3 regions of the Streptomyces sp. NPDC053426 genome follow, and region 3 is predicted to be linked to each of the others. Evidence: riboswitches for the same ligand, from Rfam matches in the RefSeq annotation. Region 3 holds a riboswitch; each other region holds the start of a gene.
The links. A riboswitch is a leader RNA that binds a small molecule or an ion and turns the genes downstream of it on or off. The one in region 3 is predicted to bind cyclic di-AMP.

Region 1 (6,930 bases), on a different contig from region 3:
ATCGCCGAGCTGATCGCCACGTTCAACACCATGCTGGACCGGCTGGAGGACGAGCGCGCCACGAGCAGCGCCCGCGTCCTGTCCGCGCAGGAGTCCGAGCGCCGGCGCGTCGCCCGTGAGCTGCACGACGAGGTCGGCCAGTCCCTCACCGCCGTCCTGCTCCAGCTCAAGCGCGCCGCCGACCACGCCCCGCCCGGCCTGGGCGAGGAGCTGCGCCAGGTGCAGGAGACCACCCGGGCCGGCCTGGAGGAGATCCGGCGCATCGCCCGCCGGCTGCGCCCCGGCGTGCTGGACGAGCTGGGGCTGGCCAGCGCGCTCAAGGCCCTCGCCACCGAGTTCGGCGGGCCCGGTCTGAGCGTCCGGCACCGCCTCGACGGGGACCTGCCCGAGCTGGACCGGGAGTCGGAGCTGGTCATCTACCGGGTCGCCCAGGAAGGCCTCACCAACGCCGCCCGCCACGCCCGGGCCCGCCGCGCCGAGCTCGCCCTGCGCCGCGCGCCCGGCGGTGTGGAGCTCCGCGTCCGTGACGACGGCCGCGGCATCGGCGTCGCCCCGGAGGGCGCCGGCATCCGCGGGATGCGGGAGCGCGCCCTGCTCGTCGGCGCCCGGCTGACCGTGGACCGCGCCGCCGACGGCGGCACCGAGGTACGCCTGGCCGTCCCCGTCCCCGCCCGTTTCCCCGCACACGCCCTCGTCCCCGTACGGGAAGCCGCGCCCGCTCCCGTACGGGAGTCCGCGCCCGCCCTCGTACGAAAGTCCGCGCACGCCCCGCCGCCCCCGTGACCGACGCCCCTCGACCGGAAACGCTGGAACATGACCGACCCGGCCCCCACCCGCATCCTGCTCGCCGACGACCACGCGCTGGTCCGCCGGGGGGTTCGCCTCATCCTCGACGGCGAACCGGACCTGACCGTCGTCGCCGAGGCCGCCGACGGTGCCGAAGCCCTCGAACAGGCCCGTGAGCACCGCCCCGACCTTGCCGTCCTGGACATCGCGATGCCCCGCCGCACCGGTCTCCAGGCGGCCCGCGAGCTCTCCCGCACCCTGCCGGGGACCCGCATCCTCATCCTCACCATGTACGACAACGAGCAGTTCTTCTTCGAGGCGCTCGCCGCCGGGGCCTCGGGCTACGTCCTGAAGTCCGTCGCCGACCGCGACCTCGTCGAGGCCTGCCGCGCCACCGTGCGCGGCGAGCCGTTCCTCTACCCCGGCGCCGTCAACGCCCTCATCCACAACTACCTCGATCTCGCGCGGGAGGGCCGCACCCTGCCGGCCAAGGCGATCACCGACCGCGAGGAGGAGATCCTGAAGCTGGTCGCCGAGGGCCACACCTCGCAGCAGATCGCCACTCTCCTCGTCATCAGCCCCAAGACCGTGGAGCGGCACCGCGCCAACCTGCTGGCCAAGCTCGGCCTGAGGGACCGCCTGGAACTCACCCGGTACGCCATCCGCGTGGGGCTGATCGAGCCCTGACCGGCAGACTGGACCCCCACACCTGCCCCACCCGGAGTACGCCGATGCCGCACCCGTACGTCCTGCTGTCCGCCGCCGTCTCCCTCGACGGCTACCTGGACGACACCGGCCCCGAGCGGCTGCTGCTGTCCGGCCCGGCCGACTTCGACCGGGTCGACGAGGTACGGGCGTCCGTGGACGCCATCCTGGTCGGCGCCGGCACGATCCGCGCCGACAACCCCAGGCTGCTGGTCAACTCGCCCGAGCGGCGCGCCGCCCGCCTCGCCGCGGGCCGGGCCGAGTACCCGCTCAAGGTCACCGTCAGCGGCTCCGGCGACCTGGACCCGGCGGCCCGGTTCTGGCACACCGGCGGCGAGAAGGTCCTCTGCACGACCGACCGGGGCGCCGAGCGCGCCCACGCCCTCGGTCTCGCCGCCGACGTCGTCCCGCTCGGCGCCGAGCTCGACTGGCGGCGGCTGCTGGAGCACCTGCACGCCGAGCGCGGGGTGCGGCGGCTCATGGTCGAGGGCGGCGGCACGGTCCACACGCAGCTCCTCACCGAGGGGCTGGCCGACGAGCTCCAGCTGGTCCTCGCCCCGCTGTTCGTCGGCGATCCCAAGGCCCCCCGTCTCTTCGGCCCCGGCGCCTACCAGGGCGGACGGCTGCGGATGGTCGAGACCCGCCCGGTCGGCGACGTCGTCCTGACGCGCTACGAGCCCACCGCCCCCGGCACAGGCCCGCTGCCCTCCGCCGCCGACCACCACTGGCTGGCCCTCGCCTGCGAGCTGGCCGCCGAGTGCCCGCCCTCGGAGACGGCGTTCAGCGTGGGCGCGGTCGTGGTGGCCGCCGACGGTACGGAGCTGGCGCGCGGCCACTCCCGGGAGGGCGCCGACCCGGTGGTGCACGCGGAGGAGGCCGCGCTCGCCAAGACCGACCCCACGGACCCCCGGCTCGTCACCGCCACCGTGTACTCCAGCCTGGAGCCCTGCTCCCGCCGCGCGTCCCGGCCCGCGCCCTGCGCCCGGCTGATCCTGGACGCGGGGGTACGGCGGGTGGTCACGGCCTGGCGCGAGCCGGACACGTTCGTGGCGGGCGCCGACGGCAGCGGCGTGCTGGCGGACGGGGGCGCCACCGTGGTCGTCCTGCCGGAGCACGAGGACCGCGCCAAGGCACCCAACGCTCATCTGTTCGGCCGCTGAGACCGGGCCGCCGGTAATGGGTGTGCGCCATGTCCCGCTGATGGCGTACACTGGTCCTACCGACGCGGGGTGGAGCAGCTCGGTAGCTCGCTGGGCTCATAACCCAGAGGTCGCAGGTTCAAATCCTGTCCCCGCTACTGAAGGCCGAGGGCCGGAATCCAAAGGATTCCGGCCCTCGGTGTTTTCCGCTCCCCATCCGCTCCCCGCCCGTTCCTCACCCATTCCCCGTTCTCACTCAACGTGAGCGATCCACCCCGCAGCGCATAACAACTGACACACCGTCAGAAACCACCCGCCACGCGAGGCGACCTGAGGAGCGGTCAACTCGCCCGTTTTTGGCCGCTCGTGGAGCTTAAGTCCCCCCGGAAATCGTTAACGATCAAGAGGAACGGCTTGGAATCCGGCCCTCGCGTCTATTAACGTTCGATAACGCAGCGCGGTCGTCCCAGCCGTCACAGAAGGCGGCTCCGTGCGCACGCGCCGAATCCCGCAAGGGAACCGGGGAACCACCACCATGGGGTGAATCGCGTGGATACCGCCGTGGCAACACGGCTCGTATACGCGCGTAGGAGACCTTCCCGCTCCGAACCCGTCAGCTAACCCGGTAGGCGAAGACGGAAGGAAAGGAGCGCGCCCACGTGGCGTCCAACCCGCCTGCCCCCGAGGCCCCGTTCAAGCCGAGCGACACCGTCGCCTACGGCGCCGGCCGCACCGACGAGGGCCCCTTCGAGGAGTGGAACCCCACCGCGGAGTCCCTTCGCCCTGTACGTGGCCGGCATCGCGTCTCCAAGCAGCGCGGCGGAGGACTCGCCCGCAGCTCCACCGTCCTGGGCGTCGGCGTCATAGCGGCCGTCGGCGCCGGCGGCATGGCCAGCGCCCAGACCGGCAAGCCGCCGGTCTCGATCTCCATGCCCGACCTCCCCAACGTGGGTTCCCTCATCTCCGACGAGGAAACCCCCAAGGGATCGTCCACCCCCCTCAGCACCCTCGCCATGACCGCCGCCGACACCGAGCAGGGCACCGCCGGCGCCGGTGAGGCGCTGCGCACCCGGATCATGGCCCAGGTCGAGCAGCAGCAGAGCCAGGCCGAGACCAAGGCCGCCGCCGAGGCCGTCGCCGCCGCCGAGAAGCAGGCCGCCGAGGCCGCGGCCAAGGCGGAGAAGGAGGCCGAGGCCAAGGCCGAGGCCGCCAAGAAGAAGGCGGAGGAGGAGGCCGCGAAGAAGGCCGAGGCCGAGCGCCTCGCCGAGCTGGCCAAGCAGTACGCGCTGCCGACCTCCTCGTACACCCTCTCCTCGACCTTCGGCCAGGCCGGCGCCTACTGGTCCTCCGGCTACCACACCGGCCTCGACTTCGCCGCCCCCACGGGCACGCTGATCAAGGCGGTCCACACCGGCACGATCACCTCCGCCGGCTGGGACGGCTCCTACGGCTACAAGACCGTGCTCACGCTCGACGACGGCACCGAGGTCTGGTACGCCCACCAGTCCTCCATCAGCGTCAGCGTCGGCCAGAAGGTCAACACCGGCGATGTGATCGGCCGCGTCGGCTCCACCGGCAACTCCACCGGCGCCCACCTCCACCTGGAGGTCCACTCCGGCGGCTCCGGCTCGGGCATCGACCCGATGGCGTGGCTGCAGAGCAAGGGCCTCACCCCCTGAGCCCCACCGCTTCCGAACCCCGGCAGTCCCGACGACGACCCCCCGACGTCAGGGCTGCCGGTCGGGTGTTCTCGGGGGCGGTGCGGGGCCGTCAGGACCGGCGGGCGTTCGGGTCGTGCGTGGTGTACGGGTACCCGTACGGCGGCTGTCCGTGCGGTGGATGCCCGTAGCCGCCGTACGCGCCGTACCAGCCGTACCCCGCCCACGGTGCCGCGGCGACCGGAACCCGGGGCGCGGTCGCGCGGGCCGCGTGCTCCAGGGCGGGCCGGGCCGCTGACCGCCGGTGCCACAGCTCCAGCAGCAGCTCGCGTTCCCGCGTGATGAAGTCCGTCCCCGCCCGTCCGAGCCGCCCCCGGTGCCGCAGGAACGCCAGCGACGTCGCGTACGCCTCGTACGCGGCGACCGATCGTGCCGCCGCCCTCCCGCCGTGGCGGCGCGCGTACCGCCGGGCGACGCGCCGCGCCCGCATCGAGCCCAGTGCGAACGGCTCCGCCGCGTTGAGCCACCCGGCGGCCACGTACGCCGGCAGCTCCGCCCGTACGGTCCGCAGCTCCCGCTGCCGCGTCCACACCGCCAGCCAGGTCAGCAGACCGAACGCCGGCACCATGAACGCCGCGTACACCGCGAGGAAGCCGTACTGGCCGAGCGCCGAGGAGCCGTTCCACAGCGCGTGCACGCCCATCGCGAGGAGCAGCCCGCCGAGCGGCGGCAGCACGCGCCGGGCCCGCTGCCGGTCCGTGGACAGCGCGGCGATGCCGAAGCCGATCCCGGTGAGCACGGTGAACAGCGGATGCGCGAACGGCGACATCACGACGCGGACGAAGAAGGTCGCCGCGGTGACCGAGGCGATGCCGCTGTCGCCGGTGAGCTGGTCGGTGCCGAAGGCGGTGCCGAGGTAGAGGATGTTCTCGGTGAACGCGAAGCCGGTGGCGGTGACCCCGGCTATCACCACGCCGTCGATGATCCCGGTGAAGTCGCGTCTGCGGAACAGGAACACCAGCAGGACGGCCGCGGCCTTCGCGGACTCCTCCACCACCGGCGCTATGACGGTCGAGCCGAGGGTGTCGGCGCCGGTCGGGTCGGCGGTCGCCGTCGCTATCCACCGGGTGGCGAAACTGTTCGCGACGATCGCCATCAGCGCCGCCGCGCAGGCACCCCAGGCGAAGGAGAACAGCAGGTTCCGCCAGGGTCCCGGCTCGACCCGGTCCAGCCACCGGAAGGCGGCGACGAGCAGCGGCACGGGCAGGACGGCGAGGCCGAGCCCGACCAGGAACCCCCGCGTCCCGGTCTGCTCGCGCACCAGCGCGAGGATGACGAGACCGGACAGGGCGAGCAGCGTGATCAGCGCGCCGTACCGCACCCAGGGGCGCTGCCACCAGTGCGCGTGCCGCGGCGCTCCGCCGGGAGGCGTCGGGTGCGGGGGACTGGTGGCCACGGGATCGACCCTCACGAGGCGGGGCTGTATCAGGCTCGGTCTGCTGCCTGCTCGTCCCGCGGTACGCGGCGGAAGAGCACGTCGTTCACGACATGACCCTTCTCCAGTCCCTGCCCCTCGAAACGGGTGAGCGGCCGGAAGGCCGGACGCGGCGCGAAACCGCCGTCCGGCCGCGTGTTCTCGAAGCCGGGGTGCTCGGTGAGCACCTGGAGCATCTGCTCCGCGTACGGCTCCCAGTCGGTGGCGCAGTGCAGCACCGCCCCCGGCGCGAGGCGGGTCGCGGCGAGGGTGAGGAACTCCGGCTGGATCAGCCGCCGCTTGTGGTGCCGCTTCTTCGGCCAGGGGTCGGGGAAGTACACGCGCAGCCCGCCGAGCGAGCCGGGGGCGAGCATCTCGCGCAGCAGGATGATCGCGTCACCGTTGCCGACCCGTACGTTGGTCAGCCCCAGCTGGTCGGCGAGGTTGAGCAGATTGCCCTGGCCGGGGGTGTGGACGTCCACGGCGAGGATGTTGGTGGCCGGGTCGGCGGCGGCCATCCGCGCGGTCGCCTCGCCCATGCCGAAGCCGATCTCCAGGACGACCGGGTTGTCGTTGCCGAAGAACTCCGCGAGGTCGAGCCGCCGGCTGCCGTCGATGTCGAAGCCCCAGGCGGGCCACAGCCGCTGCAGGGCGTCCGCCTGCCCGGCGGTCACCCGGCTGCGCCGCGGCTGGAAGCTCCGGATCCGCCGCTCGAAGTGCGACCCGGCGGGATCGGCCTTCGGTCCGTCGGGGAACCGGGGCTCCCCCTTGGCCCGGGTGTGCCGGACCGGCACTCCGGGCGTGTGCGGCGAGTCCTGGCCGGGGGCGGGACGAAGGGCTTCGGAAGCGTTAACGGTGTCAGACACAGTGCCTCCGATTTTACGGGGCCCGCGCACCGAGCCCCGGAACGGAATCCCGGGGGCGGCTCTCGCGGGGCCGGCGGGGCCGGCGGGCGGCCGCGTGCCGTGGGCGCTGTGCGCCGGCCAGGTCGCGGTTCGGGGCGTCCCTTGCGGGCCGGCTGCGGCTGTGCGGCCGTGTGCCCGTCGGTGTCCCGTTCACCCGGCCAGGGCGACGTGGGCCCGCGCTCCTGGTCGCCGCCGTGGCCCCGTGCGCGGGGGCAGCGACGCGTCGGTCCGGGCGTCCGGGGTTCAGCGTCCCGCCGTCTCCA
Region 2 (6,930 bases), on a different contig from region 3:
TCCCTGGGCTGGCTGGACGTGAAGACGTCCGGCGACGTGGAGGTGCCGGTCATCGAGGCCGCCATCGACGAGGAGCTCGCCCGGTTCGCCGAGCAGGGCCCCACGGCGGAGGAGATGGAACGCGCGCAGGCCCAGCTGGAGCGCGAGTGGCTGGACCGGCTCGGCACGGTCGCCGGCCGCGCCGACGAACTGTGCCGGTACGCGGTCCTGTTCGGCGACCCGCAGCTCGCCCTGACCGCCGTGCAGCGCGTCCTGGAGGTGACGGCGGAGGAGGTGCAGGAGGTCGCCAAGGCCCGTCTGCGCCCCGACAACCGCGCGGTGCTCGTCTACGAGCCCGTCGCCCCGGAGGCCGAGGACGCCGAGGACACCGAGGAAGCCGCCGCAGCCGCCGGCACCGACGAGAACGAGGAGGCGGCGAAGTGACCGAGCTCGCCACGATGGACTTCCACCCGCAGCCGCAGGCGGGCGACGCCAAGCCCTGGGCCTTCCCGGCCCCCGAGCGCGGCACGCTCGACAACGGCCTGACCGTGCTGCGCTGCCACCGCCCCGGCCAGCAGGTCGTCGCCGTCGAGGTGCTCCTCGACGCGCCCCTGGAGGCCGAGCCGGCCGGTCTCGACGGTGTCGCCACGATCATGGCGCGGGCCTTCTCCGAGGGCACCGACAAGCACTCCGCCGAGGAGTTCGCCGCCGAGCTGGAGCGCTGCGGCGCCACCCTGGACGCGCACGCCGACCACCCCGGCGTCCGCCTCAGCCTGGAGGTCCCGGCCTCCCGGCTCACCAAGGGGCTCGGGCTGCTCGCCGACGCGCTCAGGGCGCCCGCGTTCGCCGACAGCGAGGTCGAGCGGCTGGTCCGCAACCGCCTCGACGAGATCCCGCACGAACTGGCCAACCCCTCCCGCCGCGCCGCCAAGGAGCTCTCCAAGGAGCTGTTCCCGGCGAGTGCCCGTATGTCGCGTCCGCGCCAGGGCACCGAGGAGACGGTCGCCGGCATCGACTCCGCGGCCGTACGCGCCTTCTACGAGAAGCACGTCCGCCCCGCCACGGCGACCGCCGTGGTCGTCGGCGACCTCACCGGCGTCGACCTGGACGCGCTGCTCGGCGACACCCTGGGCGCCTGGACCGGTTCCTCGGCGCAGCCGCGGCCCGTTCCGCCGGTGGTCGCCGACGACACCGGCCGCGTCGTGATCGTGGACCGCCCCGGCGCCGTCCAGACGCAGCTGCTGATCGGCCGTATCGGCGCGGACCGGCACGACCGCGTGTGGCCCGCGCAGGTCCTCGGCACGTACTGCCTCGGCGGCACCCTCACCTCCCGCCTGGACCGCGTGCTGCGCGAGGAGAAGGGCTACACCTACGGCGTACGGGCGTTCGGTCAGGTCCTCAGGTCCGCCCCGGACGGCACCGGCGCGGCGATGCTGGCCATCAGCGGCTCCGTCGACACCCCGAACACCGGCCCCGCCCTCGAGGACCTGTGGACGGTGCTGCGCACGCTCGCCGCCGACGGGCTCACCGACGACGAACGCGATGTCGCCGTGCAGAACCTCGTGGGCGTGGCGCCGCTCAAGTACGAGACCGCCGCGGCCGTCGCGAGCACCCTGGCCGACCAGGTCGAGCAGCACCTGCCCGACCACTACCAGGCCGACCTGTACCGGCAGTTGGCCGCGACCGGCACCGTGGAGGCCACCGCGGCCGTCGTGAACGCCTTCCCGGTGGACCGTCTGGTGACCGTCCTCGTCGGTGACGCGGCGCAGATCAAGGCACCCGTCGAGGCACTCGGCATCGGTGAAGTCACCGTCGTGACGGCCGAGTAGCGAGCGGCGAGGACGCACGCGCGCGTGGGGCCCTGGTGACACGAAGGTCACCAGGGCCCGCTTATGCCCGAATCGGGGCGGAAGTTGCCTGTCTGGCCTGTGGGATGCGCTACAAAAACCGGGATTCGTTTGAGGATCGGGAGACGGCCCGCTTAGCGTCGTCCGGGCTGTTCGTCGGGCAGTGCGCCGCATCCGCGGCACCGGACAGTCATCGCCGAGTCCCCCTACGGCGCGAGCCAGGGGAGCCGGGGACCCACCGCAGTCCCTGGGGTGAATCGGACGCCCGCGCGTGTCGCGAGGGGGTCCGTAGGAGACCTTCCTGCTCCGAACCCGTCAGCTAACCCGGTAGGCGAGAGGGAAGGAAAGGACCAGCCTGTACATGGCGTTCACCCGCGCCCCGGGCAAGCACCGTCGTCCCAGCCGGACGCAGCGCGGCACCGCCCGCGCGGCGGGCGTCGCGGCGCTCACCACCACCGGCGTCGTCGGCTCCCTCGCGGCCCCCGCGCTCGCCGCCGAGCCCGCCGCCGCACAGACCGGCCTCACGCCCGTCGTCACCCTCGGCGACGCGGTCGCCGACCGGATCGACGCCCAGGCGGCCGCCCAGCACGAGGCCGCCCGGGAGGCGGCCGAGGCCGCCGCGCGCAAGGCCGCGGAGGAGGCCGCGCGGGAGAAGGCCGCCAAGGAGGCCGAGGAGGCCCGCGCGGAGAAGGAGCGCGCCGCGCGGGAGGCCGAGCGCGAGCGCCTCAACACCTTCGTCTCCCCGATCTCCGGCTCGTACGTCTCGACCGGCTACCAGGCCGGCAGCTCGCTGTGGTCCTCCGGCAGCCACACCGGTGTCGACTTCCACGCCGCGAGCGGCACCCCCGTCCGGTCGGTCGGCGTCGGCACCGTCGTCGAGGCCGGCTGGGGCGGCTCGTACGGCAACCAGGTCGTCATCAAGATGCACGACGGCACGTACACCCAGTACGCCCACCTGGCGTCCATCGGCGTCTCGGTGGGCCAGCAGGTCGCCGCCGGGCAGCAGATCGGCCTCTCCGGCGCCACCGGCAACGTCACGGGCGCGCATCTGCACTTCGAGGCCCGCGCGGGCGCCGATTACGGCTCCGACCTCGACCCCGTCGCCTACCTCCGCGCGCACGGCGTGAACCTCTGACCCGTTCGCTTCCCGATGCCCCGGCTCCCCGAGCCGGGGCATCGGTGTTTCCGGGCATCGCCTGTCCGGGCATGGCCTGTCCAAAAAATATGTATGGATTCCGGTCCGCCGTCGTGAATTCCCGCAGATTGCAATAGAGTCGCGGAACACACGTCAATCTTCGACGTTTCACGGGGATTAAGCCGGAGGTTCGTCATGCGTATTCCCGCGCACTCGGTGTGCACGGCGATCCGGGACGACATCGTAGCGGGTGTCCACGAGCGCGGCGGGCGGCTCACCGAGGAAGTCCTCGCCCGCCGTTACGGCGTCTCCCGCGTCCCCGTCCGGGAGGCGCTGCGCACGCTGGAGGCCGAGGGGTTCGTGGTGACCCGGCGGCACGCGGGCGCGTGCGTCGCGGAACCCACCGAGCAGGAGGCCGCCGACCTGCTGGAGATGCGCATGCTCCTCGAGCCGCTCGGCGCCTCCCGCGTGGCCCAGCGCCGTACCGAGGCCCATCTGAAGGTGCTGCGCGGCCTGGTCCGGCTGGGGCAGGAACGCGCACGCCAGGGCAACAGCGACGACCTGCGCTCCCTGAGCGGCTGGTTCCACGAGACGCTCGCCCAGGCCACCGGCAGCCCGGCACTGACCTCGACGCTGACCCAGCTGCGGCACAAGATCGCCTGGATGTACGCCGCGGAGGGGCCGTCCGACCCCGTCGAGTACTGGGCGGAGCACGGCGCGATCGTGGACGCCGTGGCGCGCGGCGACGGCGACCGCGCGCGGTCCGTCACGGCGCTGCACACCGAGCGCGCGAGCGCCGGGCACCGCCTGCGTTTCGCCTCCGGCGCCGGCCGCGCGGACCGTGTGAGGAACTCGCAACATGCCGTAAACATGCCGAGCATTCGACATTAACACGGGTGCCGTATACAAAGAGGGAGCATTTATCGGGGGTTATTCATGCTGCCCGCGAAAAGGAAAAGCGAGAGGCCCGCCCGATAACTCGGGCGGGCCTCTCGCTGCTGCGGTCGGATGTCTGCGAACGACGATCGCCGCAACCATCGATTGAGGAACCCTCACGGCGCGCAACCAGATCCGCGAGAGCGGTGCCGGTTTAGGCGCAAAGGGGCGCCTCAGACGGTCTCGGGGAGTTCCTCGAGACCCTCGGAGACCAGCTTCGCCAGACGGTCCAGGGCGGCGTCCGCGCCCTCGGCGTCGGAGGCGAGGACGATCTCCTCGCCGCCCTGGGCCCCCAGGCTCAGGACGGCCAGCATGGAGGCCGCGTTGACGGGGTCGCCCCCGGCCTTGGCGATCGTCACCGGGACGCCTGCGGCCGTGGCGGCTCGGACGAAGATGGAGGCGGGGCGGGCGTGGAGACCCTCGGCCCAGCCGACGTTGACGCGGCGCTCAGCCATGTGTTGCTGCCCTTCGCTGTTCAGGGTTGTCTAGACCAGTTTCCCATATCGTGAAGCATGCCCGGAGCGTGCCGGGAGCGCGCCCGAAGTGGCGTCCGCTCCCGCTCCCGGTGACAGCCGGTCCGCGGCCTCGGCCCGGCTGTCGTCCACCACAGACTGCCTCGCGCCGTTGTCGTACGCGAGCCGTACTCTGGGGGCCATGCAGACCTCGTCGGACCGGCACGAGTATCCCGCTCACTGGGAGGCCGACGTGGTGCTGCGCGACGGCGGCACCGCGCGCATCCGCCCCATCACCGTCGATGACGCCGAGCGCCTGGTCAGCTTCTACGAGCAGGTGTCGGACGAGTCGAAGTACTACCGCTTCTTCGCGCCCTACCCGCGTCTGTCCGCCAAGGACGTCCACCGCTTCACGCACCACGACTTCGTGGACCGGGTGGGACTCGCGGCCACCGTCGGCGGCGAGTTCATCGCCACCGTACGCTACGACCGGATCGGCGCCGACGGCACGCCCGCGTCCGCGCCGGCCGACGAGGCCGAGGTCGCCTTCCTCGTCCAGGACGCCCACCAGGGCCGGGGCGTCGCCTCCGCCCTCCTCGAACACATCGGTGCCGTCGCGCGGGAGCGCGGCATCCGCCGGTTCGCGGCCGAGGTGCTGCCCGCCAACACCAAGATGATCAAGGTGTTCACCGACGCCGGGTACACCCAGAAGCGCAGCTTCGAGGACGGTGTCGTCCGCCTGGAGTTCGGCCTCGAACCCACCGACCGCTCCATGGCCGTGCAGCGCGCGCGGGAGCAGCGCGCCGAGGCGCGCTCGGTGCAGCGGCTGCTCGCCCCCGGCTCGGTGGCCGTCGTCGGCGCCGGCCGCACACCCGGCGGCGTGGGCCGCAGTGTCCTCGACAACCTCCGGGACACCGGGTTCACCGGCCGGCTGTACGCCGTGAACAAGGCCTTGGGGGAGGGGGAGAAGGAACTCGCCGGGGTGGCCGCGTTCCGCTCGGTGCGGGACATCGAGGGGCCCGTCGACCTCGCGGTCGTCGCGGTGCCCGCCGAGCGGGTCCCCGAGATCGTCACCGAGTGCGGCGAGCACGGGGTGCAGGGGCTCGTCGTCGTCTCCGCCGGCTACGCCGAGTCGGGCCCCGACGGCCGCGAACGCCAGCGCGCCCTCGTACGGCAGGCGCGCTCGTACGGCATGCGGATCATCGGCCCGAACGCCTTCGGCGTCATCAACACCTCGCCCGACGTGCGACTGAACGCCTCGCTCGCCCCGGAGACGCCCCGCCCCGGCCGGATCGGCCTGTTCGCCCAGTCCGGCGCCATCGGCGTCGCCCTGCTGTCCCGCCTGCACCGGCGCGGCGGCGGTGTCACGGGCGTCACCGGCGTGTCCACCTTCGTGTCGTCCGGCAACCGGGCCGACGTCTCCGGCAACGACGTCCTGCAGTACTGGTACGAGGACCCCGACACCGACGTCGTCCTGATGTACCTGGAGTCCATCGGCAACCCCCGCAAGTTCACCCGCCTCGCCCGGCGCACCGCGGCGGCGAAGCCGCTGGTCGTGGTCCAGGGCGCACGCCATGGAGCCGGGCCCCGGGGGCACGCCGTACGGGCGACCCGGCTGCCCCACGCGACGGTGTCCGCGCTGCTGCGGCAGGCCGGGGTGATCCGCGTGGACACCATCACCGAACTGGTCGACGCGGGCCTGCTGCTCGCCCGCCAGCCCTTGCCGGCCGGGCCCCGGGTGGCGATCCTCGGCAACTCCGAGTCCCTGGGCCTGCTCACCTACGACGCCTGCCTCGCCGAGGGCCTGCGTCCGCATCCCCCGCTTGACCTCACCACCGCCGCCTCGGCGTCGGACTTCCACGCGGCGCTCTCCCGCGCGCTGGCCGACGACACGAGCGACGCGGTCGTCGTGACCGCGATCCCGGCGGTGGGGGAGGGCTCGGTCGGCGACGCGGCCCTGGCCCAGGCCCTGCGCTCGGCCGCCGCCGCGACCCCGTCCAAACCCGTCCTGGTGGTCCACGTGGAACTCGGCGGCCTCGCGGAAGCGTTGTCGGCCGCCACGAGCACGGCCCCGCAGACACCACAGCCACGAGCGGACACACCCCCCGCCCCGACGCCCCGGCCGGACACGGCCGGCACCGCACCGCAGGCCGCGGTGGGCACCTCCGCGAGCGGGGCTCCCCGCGCGGACGGGCCCGCCGCACCACGGACGGGAGCGGCCGGCGGTCCCGGGGCGGCCGGGGGCACGCCCCCGCGGGCCGCCGACGGTACCGCGCCGGGGGCGGCGTCCCAGCCGGGCGTGGATATGGCGTCGCAGGACGCGGCGGACGGTGCCGCGCCACAGGCCCCCGGGCGTGCGGCCTCCGGGGCGGGCGTGGGCGCGCCCTCACCGGACGCGGCCGGTACGGCGCCGGGGGCGGCCTCCGGGGCGGCGTCCCGGTCGGGCGTGGGTACGGCGCCGTCGGCCGCGGCCGGTACCGCGCCGGGGACGGCGGAGGGTGCGGTGCCCCCGGCCGGGGCCCGTCCCGCGGCTGGTTCCCGGACCGTGCCGCCCGCCGGCGGTCGTGCGCCGGACCAGGTG
Region 3 (6,930 bases):
GTCACGTACGTCCTGTACATTTTTTACAGAGACAACCAGACAGGAGGGGCTCTCATGACCCGACCGTCCGCCCGTCACGTCCTGCCCGAGTTCACCGAACGCACGGCATCGGGGAACCGGACGACGGACCCCTACTCGAAGCTGCTCGAGGAGCGGATCGTCATCCTCGGGACACAGGTCGACGAGACCTCCGCCAACGACGTGATGGCGCAGTTCATGTACCTGGAACACCACTCCCCCGACCAGGACATCTCGCTCTACGTCAACTCCCCCGGCGGCTCCTTCCACGCCATGTCGGCGATCTACGACACGCTGCGCTACGTCTCCTGCGACGTGCAGACGATCTGCCTGGGCCAGGCGGAGGGCGCCGCCGCGCTGCTGCTGGCCGCCGGCACCCCGGGCAAGCGACTGCTGCTGCCCGGTTCCCGCCTGGTGCTCCGTCAGCCCTCCCTCCTGGAGCCGGTCGAGGGACAGACCAGCGATCTGGCGATCCAGGCCGAGGAGTTGACCCGTATCCGGTCACGGATGGAGGAGATCCTGGTCCGGCACACGGGCCGTACCCCGGAGCAGGTCCGGGCGGACATCGAGCGGGACAAGGTCCTCGACGCGCGGGCCGCGGTGGAGTACGGCCTGGCGGACCGGATCGTGCCCGACCGCAGGAGCCTGTCCCCCGCCTCCGGCGCGAGGTGAGCCGCGGATGCTGCCACCGGAGCTGCCGCCGCTGCCCGCGCTGACCCGCGCGGAGGCCGAGTTGATCGACCGTTACCTCGAGGCCGTCGACCTGCTCGGCCGGGTCAACCCGGCCCTGGGCGGTGACACCTACCGCGGACTGCGCGCGGCCCAGGCGCTGGTCGGCAAGGCCGTCGCGCTGCGCGACGCGCTGACCCTGATGCACCGGCGCGGCGAGAGCGAACTGCACTCCGACACGCTGGCCCGGGCCCTGCGCGTGCTGGACGGCGAACGGCGCACGGCCAGGGTCACGCTGCCGCCGGCCCGCGGCAGTTGACACCCGAGGGCCCCGGACGGCGGCCCCGGTCGGCGGTGCGCACCGGCCGGGGTTGAAACGGACCAAACGGTGTACCCCCGTCCGGCGTAGACGAACCTGCTGTTTTCGGGCGCACGAAGTTGCGCAACGCGCGTACCGCACGACCGGAACGGTGCTTTCCCTCCCTGGTCCGCGGCTCCCCCCGGCCCTCGGCGAGGGTCCGAACAGGGAGGTGTCCACCCGAACGGATGATTGGTGAGTAACAACACAAACCCCACGTTCCGTTGGGATTTCGATCGCGCCATGAGTCAAGATCCGTGACTGACGACAAGACCCCGCCGCCGCGGCGGGGCGATCCGGGCGGACGCCGAGTCCTGCCGCCGCCCGGATGACCGGTCGACAGGAGTGGATCGGCAGGAGTGGAGGACCCAAGCACGACGGGCCGCCGGGACGTCAGTTCCGAGCAGTCCTTGGGGTGAAGCCGCACATGTGCGGCCGGGCCACTTCGCCAGCCCGAATCCGACAGGTCATCCTTCACAGGCGGCTGACGAAGGGTTGCGCATGACTGCGCTCAATCGTGTCCCGTCTCTCATGGCCCGGGCCGGCACGGCCTCGGCCCTCACCCTGGCCGCCGTGGGCGGCTCCATCGTGGTCCCCGGAGCCGCCTCGGAGGCGGCCGCCGCGAGCACGGCCACCAAGGCGCTGAGCATCGCCGCCTCCAAGAAGGGCTCGCCCTACAAGTGGGGCGCCACGGGTCCGTACAGGTTCGACTGCTCGGGTCTGACGCTGTACTCGTTCAAGAAGGCCGGCAAGAAGCTGCCGCGCACCGCCGCCCAGCAGTACAACAACACGCGCCACATCTCCGCCGGCAGCCGCAGGGCGGGAGACCTGGTGTTCTTCCATTCGGGCGGCTACGTCTACCACGTCGGCATCTACGCGGGTAAGGGCAAGATCTGGCACGCCCCGAAGACCGGGGACGTGGTGCGCCTGCAGAAGATCTGGACCCGCAGCGTCTCGTACGGCCGGGTGAGGTGACCGCGGCGGGGGGGGGGGGGGGGGGGGGGGGGGGCCCCCCCCCCCCCCCCCCCCCCCCCCCCCCCCCCCCCCCCCCCCCCCCCCCTCCCCCCCCCCCCCCCCCCCCCCCCCCCCCCCCCCCCCCCCCCCCCCCCCCCCCCCCCCCCCCCCCCCCCCCCCCCCCCCCCCCCCCCCCCCCCCCCCCCCCCCCCCCCCCCCCCCCCCACCGCCGTATACGTGCCGGCTATCCCAGGAGGCCGCCGACGAGTCCGGGCCTCCCGGAGGAACCGCCGCTGCCCCCGCTCGGTGCGCCGCTGCCGCCGGAGGCGCCGCCCGAGGTGGGGCCGGAGCTGGTGCTCGGCGCCTGACCGGCCGGGGAGGACTGCCGGGACGGGGCCTGGCCGACGCTGCCCTGGGTCTGGCTGGGCGCGCCGGTGACCGCGCCGGCGCCCTGGGTCGCGCCGGGGGTGGTGGCACCGGCGGACGGGCTCGTCCCGCCCGAAGTGGCGTCCCGGGTGGGCGAGGTGGAGGCGGCCGGGGTCCGCTCCTCCTTCTGGCGTTCGCCGGACTCCTTCGGCAGCGGGGAGCCGGGAAGCTCGTTGCGCGGGGCCTCGCCGGGCCCGGGGACGACCACCCGGTCGGCGTCCCGCACGGCACCGCCGAGCAGTGAGCCGACGAGCATGCTGAACCCGCAGACCACGAAGGTGACCAGGGCGCCCCGGCGCAGCACGTACCGGCGCAGGTCCCAGATGGCGGCGCGGGGGCCGAGCCGGCGCCAGGCCCGGCTCGCGAGGCGGCCGTCGACGGAGTAGACGGGGGCGCCCGCGATGATCAGCGGTGACCAGGCGGCGAGGTAGATGATGTCGGGTGTCTCGTAGGCGGGGACGCTCTTCCAGCTGACGGTGACCAGCAGTGCCGCCGAGAGTGCCGCCCCGACGACGGCGGCCAGGCGCTGCCAGCAGCCGAGGGCGGTCAGGACGCCGACGACGATCTGTGCGAAGGCGATGGCGAGGCCGGAGCCGATGGGGTGCTCCAGGGCGAACTGGCGCAGCGGCTCGGCGACTTCCCAGGGGTGCAGGGTGTGCAGCCACTTGACCATGGAGCCGCGCCGGCCGCCCTCGAAGTAGAGGGGGTCGCACAGCTTGCTCATTCCGGCGTAGACGGAGATGCCGCCGAGGAAGACGCGCAGCGGGAGCAGGACGACGCCGAGGTTCATCCGGCGGCCGGGGTAGTAGGCGTGCCGGGCCGGGTCGTCACCGTGCCGTCCGGCGCGGCGGCCGGTGTCCTCGTACCCGTCGTCGTACGCGGGTTCGTCGTAGGCGGGTTCGTCGTAGACGCTGCCGACCGTGCGCATCGGGGGCAGCAGGGGCCCGTCGGCCGGGCGGCGCTGGGCGCCGACGAACGGGGTTTCCAGGGTCCGGGCGACCGGGTCGTCGGCGGGGTCGTACCCGGTGCCGGTGCGCGGGATGACCTGGGTGGCCCCGGCGTCGGTGAGCGGCTCGTCGGCGTGGCGGACGCCTTCGTGCCGTACGGCCTGGAGCAGTCGGTGGGCGCCGGTGTCGTCGGGCGCGGACCGGCCGCTCCAGACGACGGGCCGACGGCGGGCGCCCGACTGGCCCGGTGTGCCCACGGTGGTGACGACGGGGATGCGGGCGGTGTCCTCGGCGGCGCTCACGTGCCGTGCGATCCGCGGCGATTGGGCGCGCCGCGCCGAGACGCCCAGCTGCACGCGGAAGCTGGCGTGATTGACGATGACCTGCGCCGGATCGCTCGGCACCTTCACCATGCTCAGCGCGGGAGCGTCGTCGAGTCCCGACGAGCGGTCCCCCGTGGGCGTGCGGGGTGTTCTGGTGTCCACACTCATCTAACCGAGTGACACGGCGTTAGGACACTGCCTTGACCCGCCGGAAGTGTCCGGACCGCGTCAAACCTGCCCGGACCCTCCGCGACGCCCCGTACGGGCGACCTCACCGAACACCCGTCCGACCCCGCCGACGGCACCCCTGCCCGCCGCACCGACCCCGACCGGCGGCCTTCACCGGCCCCCGGCATCAGCCCCGCCGACGCGCCGCCTCGTACAGCACGATGCCCGCCGCCACACCGGCGTTGAGCGACTCCGCGCCGCCCGGCATCGGGATCCGCACCCGGAAGTCGCAGGTCTCGCCGACCAGCCGGGAGAGGCCCTTGCCCTCGCTGCCGACGACGATGACGACCGGTCCGTCCAGCGCGTCCAGGTCGCCGAGCTCGGCCTCGCCGTCGGCGGCCAGGCCGACGACCGCGATCCCGGCCTTCTTGTACGCCTCCAGCGCACGCGTCAGGTTGGTGGCGCGGGCGACGGGCGTACGGGCGGCCGTACCGGCGGACGTCTTCCAGGCACCGGCGGTCATCCCGGCGGCGCGCCGCTCGGGCACGACGACGCCGTGGCCGCCGAACGCGGAGACGGACCGGACGACCGCGCCGAGGTTGCGCGGGTCGGTGACCCCGTCGAGGGCGACGATCAGCGGGTCCTGCCCCTCGTCGTGGGCGCCGGCGACGAGGTCCTCGGGGTGCGCGTACTCGTACGGCGGGACCTGGAGGACCAGGCCCTGGTGGTTCAGGCCGTTGGTCATGCGGTCGAGCTCGGGACGCGGCGCCTCCATGAGGTTGATGCCGCCGCGCTCGGCCGCGAGCTGGAGCGCCTCGCGCACCCGCTCGTCGTTGTCGATGAACTGCTGGACGTACAGCGTGGAGGCGGGCACGCCCTCGCGCAGCGCCTCGACGACCGGGTTGCGGCCGACGACGAGTTCGGAGGCCGAGCGGCCCCCGCCGCGCCGCTGCTGCGGGCGGGCGCCCTGGGCGCGGCGGGCCTTCGCCTGGGCGGCGCGCTGCTTGGCGTGCCCCTTGCGCATCTCGGCGGGCGGCGTGGGCCCCTTGCCTTCCAGGCCCCGGCGCCGCTGGCCGCCGCTGCCGACCTGCGCGCCCTTCTTGCCGGACATGCGGCGGTTGTTCGCGGCCATGAGGTATCCGTCTCCATGAAGTCGTGGGTGGTGCTGCTTGTGTGCGTGCTTTGCGCGCACGTCTGTGACGTGTGCCTATGAAGTGTGCCGCCCGGAGGCCCGGACGGCACAGTCGATCTTCGGACGCCGAGGTCAGGGCCTGTCGGGGCCTGGCTCCTCAGCGCGGGCCGAGGCTCCAGCGCGGCCCCTGCGGGCTGTCCTCGACGACCAGGCCGGACTGGCCCAGCTGGTCGCGGATGGCGTCCGCGGTGGGCCAGTCCTTGCGGGCACGGGCGGCCTCGCGCTGGTCGAGGACCATGCGGACGAGGGTGTCGACCACGCCGTGGAGGTCTTCGCCGCGGTCGCTCTCGCCGGCCCAGTGCGGGTCCAGCGGGTCGAGGCCGAGCACGCCGAGCATGGCGCGGACCTCGGCGAGGCGGGCGACGGCCTCCTCCTTGTCGTCGGCGGCCAGCGCGCTGTTGCCCTGCCGGACGGTGGTGTGCACGACGGCGAGCGCCTGCGGGACGCCCAGGTCGTCGTCCATCGCCTCGGCGAACGCGGGCGGCACCTCGGCGGCGGGTTCGACGACGCCCCCGGCCATCTCCGTCACGCGCTGCACGAAGCCCTCGATCCGCGCGAACGCGGACTCGGCCTCGCGCAGGGCCTCCTCGCTGTACTCGATCATCGACCGGTAGTGCGGGGTGCCGAGGTAGTAGCGCAGCACGATGGGCCGCCAGCGCTTGACCATCTCGGAGACCAGGACGCTGTTGCCGAGCGACTTCGACATCTTCTCGCCGCTCATGGTGACCCAGGCGTTGTGCACCCAGTACCGGGCGAACTCGTCGCCGTAGGCCTTGGCCTGGGCGATCTCGTTCTCGTGGTGCGGGAAGATCAGGTCGAGGCCGCCGCCGTGGATGTCGAAGGCGCTGCCGAGGTACTTGTGCGCCATCGCCGAGCACTCCAGGTGCCAGCCGGGGCGCCCGCGGCCCCACGGCGTCTCCCAGCTCGGCTCGCCGGGCTTGGCCGCCTTCCACATCGCGAAGTCGCGCGGGTCCCGCTTGCCGGTCTCGCCCTCGGCGGACGGCTGGAGCAGGTTGTCCAGCTCCTGGTTGGACAGCCTCAGGTACTCGGGGAACGAGGTGACCGCGAAGTACACGTTGCCGTCGGCCTCGTAGGCGTGCCCGCGCTCGATGAGGCCGCGCATCATCTCGACCATCTCGGTGATGTGGCCGGTGGCGCGCGGCTCGTAGGTCGGGGGCAGGCAGCCGAGGGCGCGGTAGCCGTCGGTGAAGGCGCGCTCGTTGTCGTAGCCGATGGACCACCAGGGGCGGCCCTGTTCGGCGGACTTGGTGATGATCTTGTCGTCGATGTCGGTGACGTTGCGGATGAACGTCACCGCCAGGCCGCGGTACTCGAACCAGCGGCGCATGATGTCGAAGTTCAGGCCCGAGCGGATGTGCCCGATGTGGGGTGCCGCCTGCACGGTGGCACCACACAGGTAGATCGAGACGCAACCCGGCTGGAGCGGGGTGAAGTCACGGATCTGCCGGGCGCTGGTGTCGTACAGGCGAATAGTCACGACACCAGGGTAGTAGGCGCGGGGGTGTGCGCGGTGCGCCTCGCTGTTTCGGGGACGTTTGTCATGGGCGGGCCCGGTTGTTCGTCGTCCGCGGGTCCGGTGGGGGCCGGTCGCGTCCACGCGGCGGAGCCGCATATCGGCACGGCCCGCGCCCCTTGGGACGGGACGCTCACCCCTCTCGTACGACCAGCGCCGTCGCCACCGCCATGAGGCCCTCGTCTCTTCCCGGGAAGCCGAGGCCGTCCGTCGTGGCGCCGGAGACCGAGACCGGGGCGCCCGCCGCCTCCGAGAGGAGCTTCTGGGCCTCCTGCCTGCGTCTGCCGATCTTCGGGCGGGGGCCGACCACCTGTACGGCGATGTTGCCGATGCGGAAGCCG

Region 1: it holds a riboswitch for cyclic di-AMP, as region 3 does, so the genes downstream of both, ACZ62B_RS06960 (M23 family metallopeptidase) here and ACZ62B_RS03100 (C40 family peptidase) in region 3, are expected to answer to the same signal.
Region 2: it holds a riboswitch for cyclic di-AMP, as region 3 does, so the genes downstream of both, ACZ62B_RS18100 (M23 family metallopeptidase) here and ACZ62B_RS03100 (C40 family peptidase) in region 3, are expected to answer to the same signal.

The regions. Positions count from the first base shown of each region.
Region 1 is NZ_JBVJKE010000003.1:13,176-20,105, reverse strand. It holds gene ACZ62B_RS06980 (HAMP domain-containing sensor histidine kinase) at 1-783, shown strand, start outside; gene ACZ62B_RS06975 (response regulator transcription factor) at 814-1,473, shown strand; gene ACZ62B_RS06970 (dihydrofolate reductase family protein) at 1,518-2,651, shown strand; tRNA gene ACZ62B_RS06965 (tRNA-Met) at 2,715-2,788, shown strand; cyclic di-AMP (ydaO/yuaA leader) riboswitch at 3,120-3,277, shown strand; gene ACZ62B_RS06960 (M23 family metallopeptidase) at 3,290-4,309, shown strand; gene ACZ62B_RS06955 (PrsW family intramembrane metalloprotease) at 4,401-5,744, opposite strand; gene trmB (tRNA (guanosine(46)-N7)-methyltransferase TrmB) at 5,774-6,628, opposite strand; gene lhgO (L-2-hydroxyglutarate oxidase) at 6,911-6,930, opposite strand, start outside.
Region 2 is NZ_JBVJKE010000008.1:100,535-107,464, forward strand. It holds gene ACZ62B_RS18090 (M16 family metallopeptidase) at 1-423, shown strand, start outside; gene ACZ62B_RS18095 (M16 family metallopeptidase) at 420-1,808, shown strand; cyclic di-AMP (ydaO/yuaA leader) riboswitch at 2,011-2,175, shown strand; gene ACZ62B_RS18100 (M23 family metallopeptidase) at 2,188-2,961, shown strand; gene ACZ62B_RS18105 (GntR family transcriptional regulator) at 3,157-3,852, shown strand; gene ACZ62B_RS18110 (HPr family phosphocarrier protein) at 4,071-4,352, opposite strand; gene ACZ62B_RS18115 (bifunctional acetate--CoA ligase family protein/GNAT family N-acetyltransferase) at 4,552-6,930, shown strand, end outside.
Region 3 is NZ_JBVJKE010000001.1:719,948-726,877, forward strand. It holds gene ACZ62B_RS03090 (ATP-dependent Clp protease proteolytic subunit) at 55-690, shown strand; gene ACZ62B_RS03095 (hypothetical protein) at 698-1,006, shown strand; cyclic di-AMP (ydaO/yuaA leader) riboswitch at 1,354-1,543, shown strand; gene ACZ62B_RS03100 (C40 family peptidase) at 1,547-2,020, shown strand; gene ACZ62B_RS03105 (DoxX family protein) at 2,244-3,863, opposite strand; gene rlmB (23S rRNA (guanosine(2251)-2'-O)-methyltransferase RlmB) at 4,051-4,995, opposite strand; gene cysS (cysteine--tRNA ligase) at 5,153-6,553, opposite strand; gene ispF (2-C-methyl-D-erythritol 2,4-cyclodiphosphate synthase) at 6,723-6,930, opposite strand, start outside.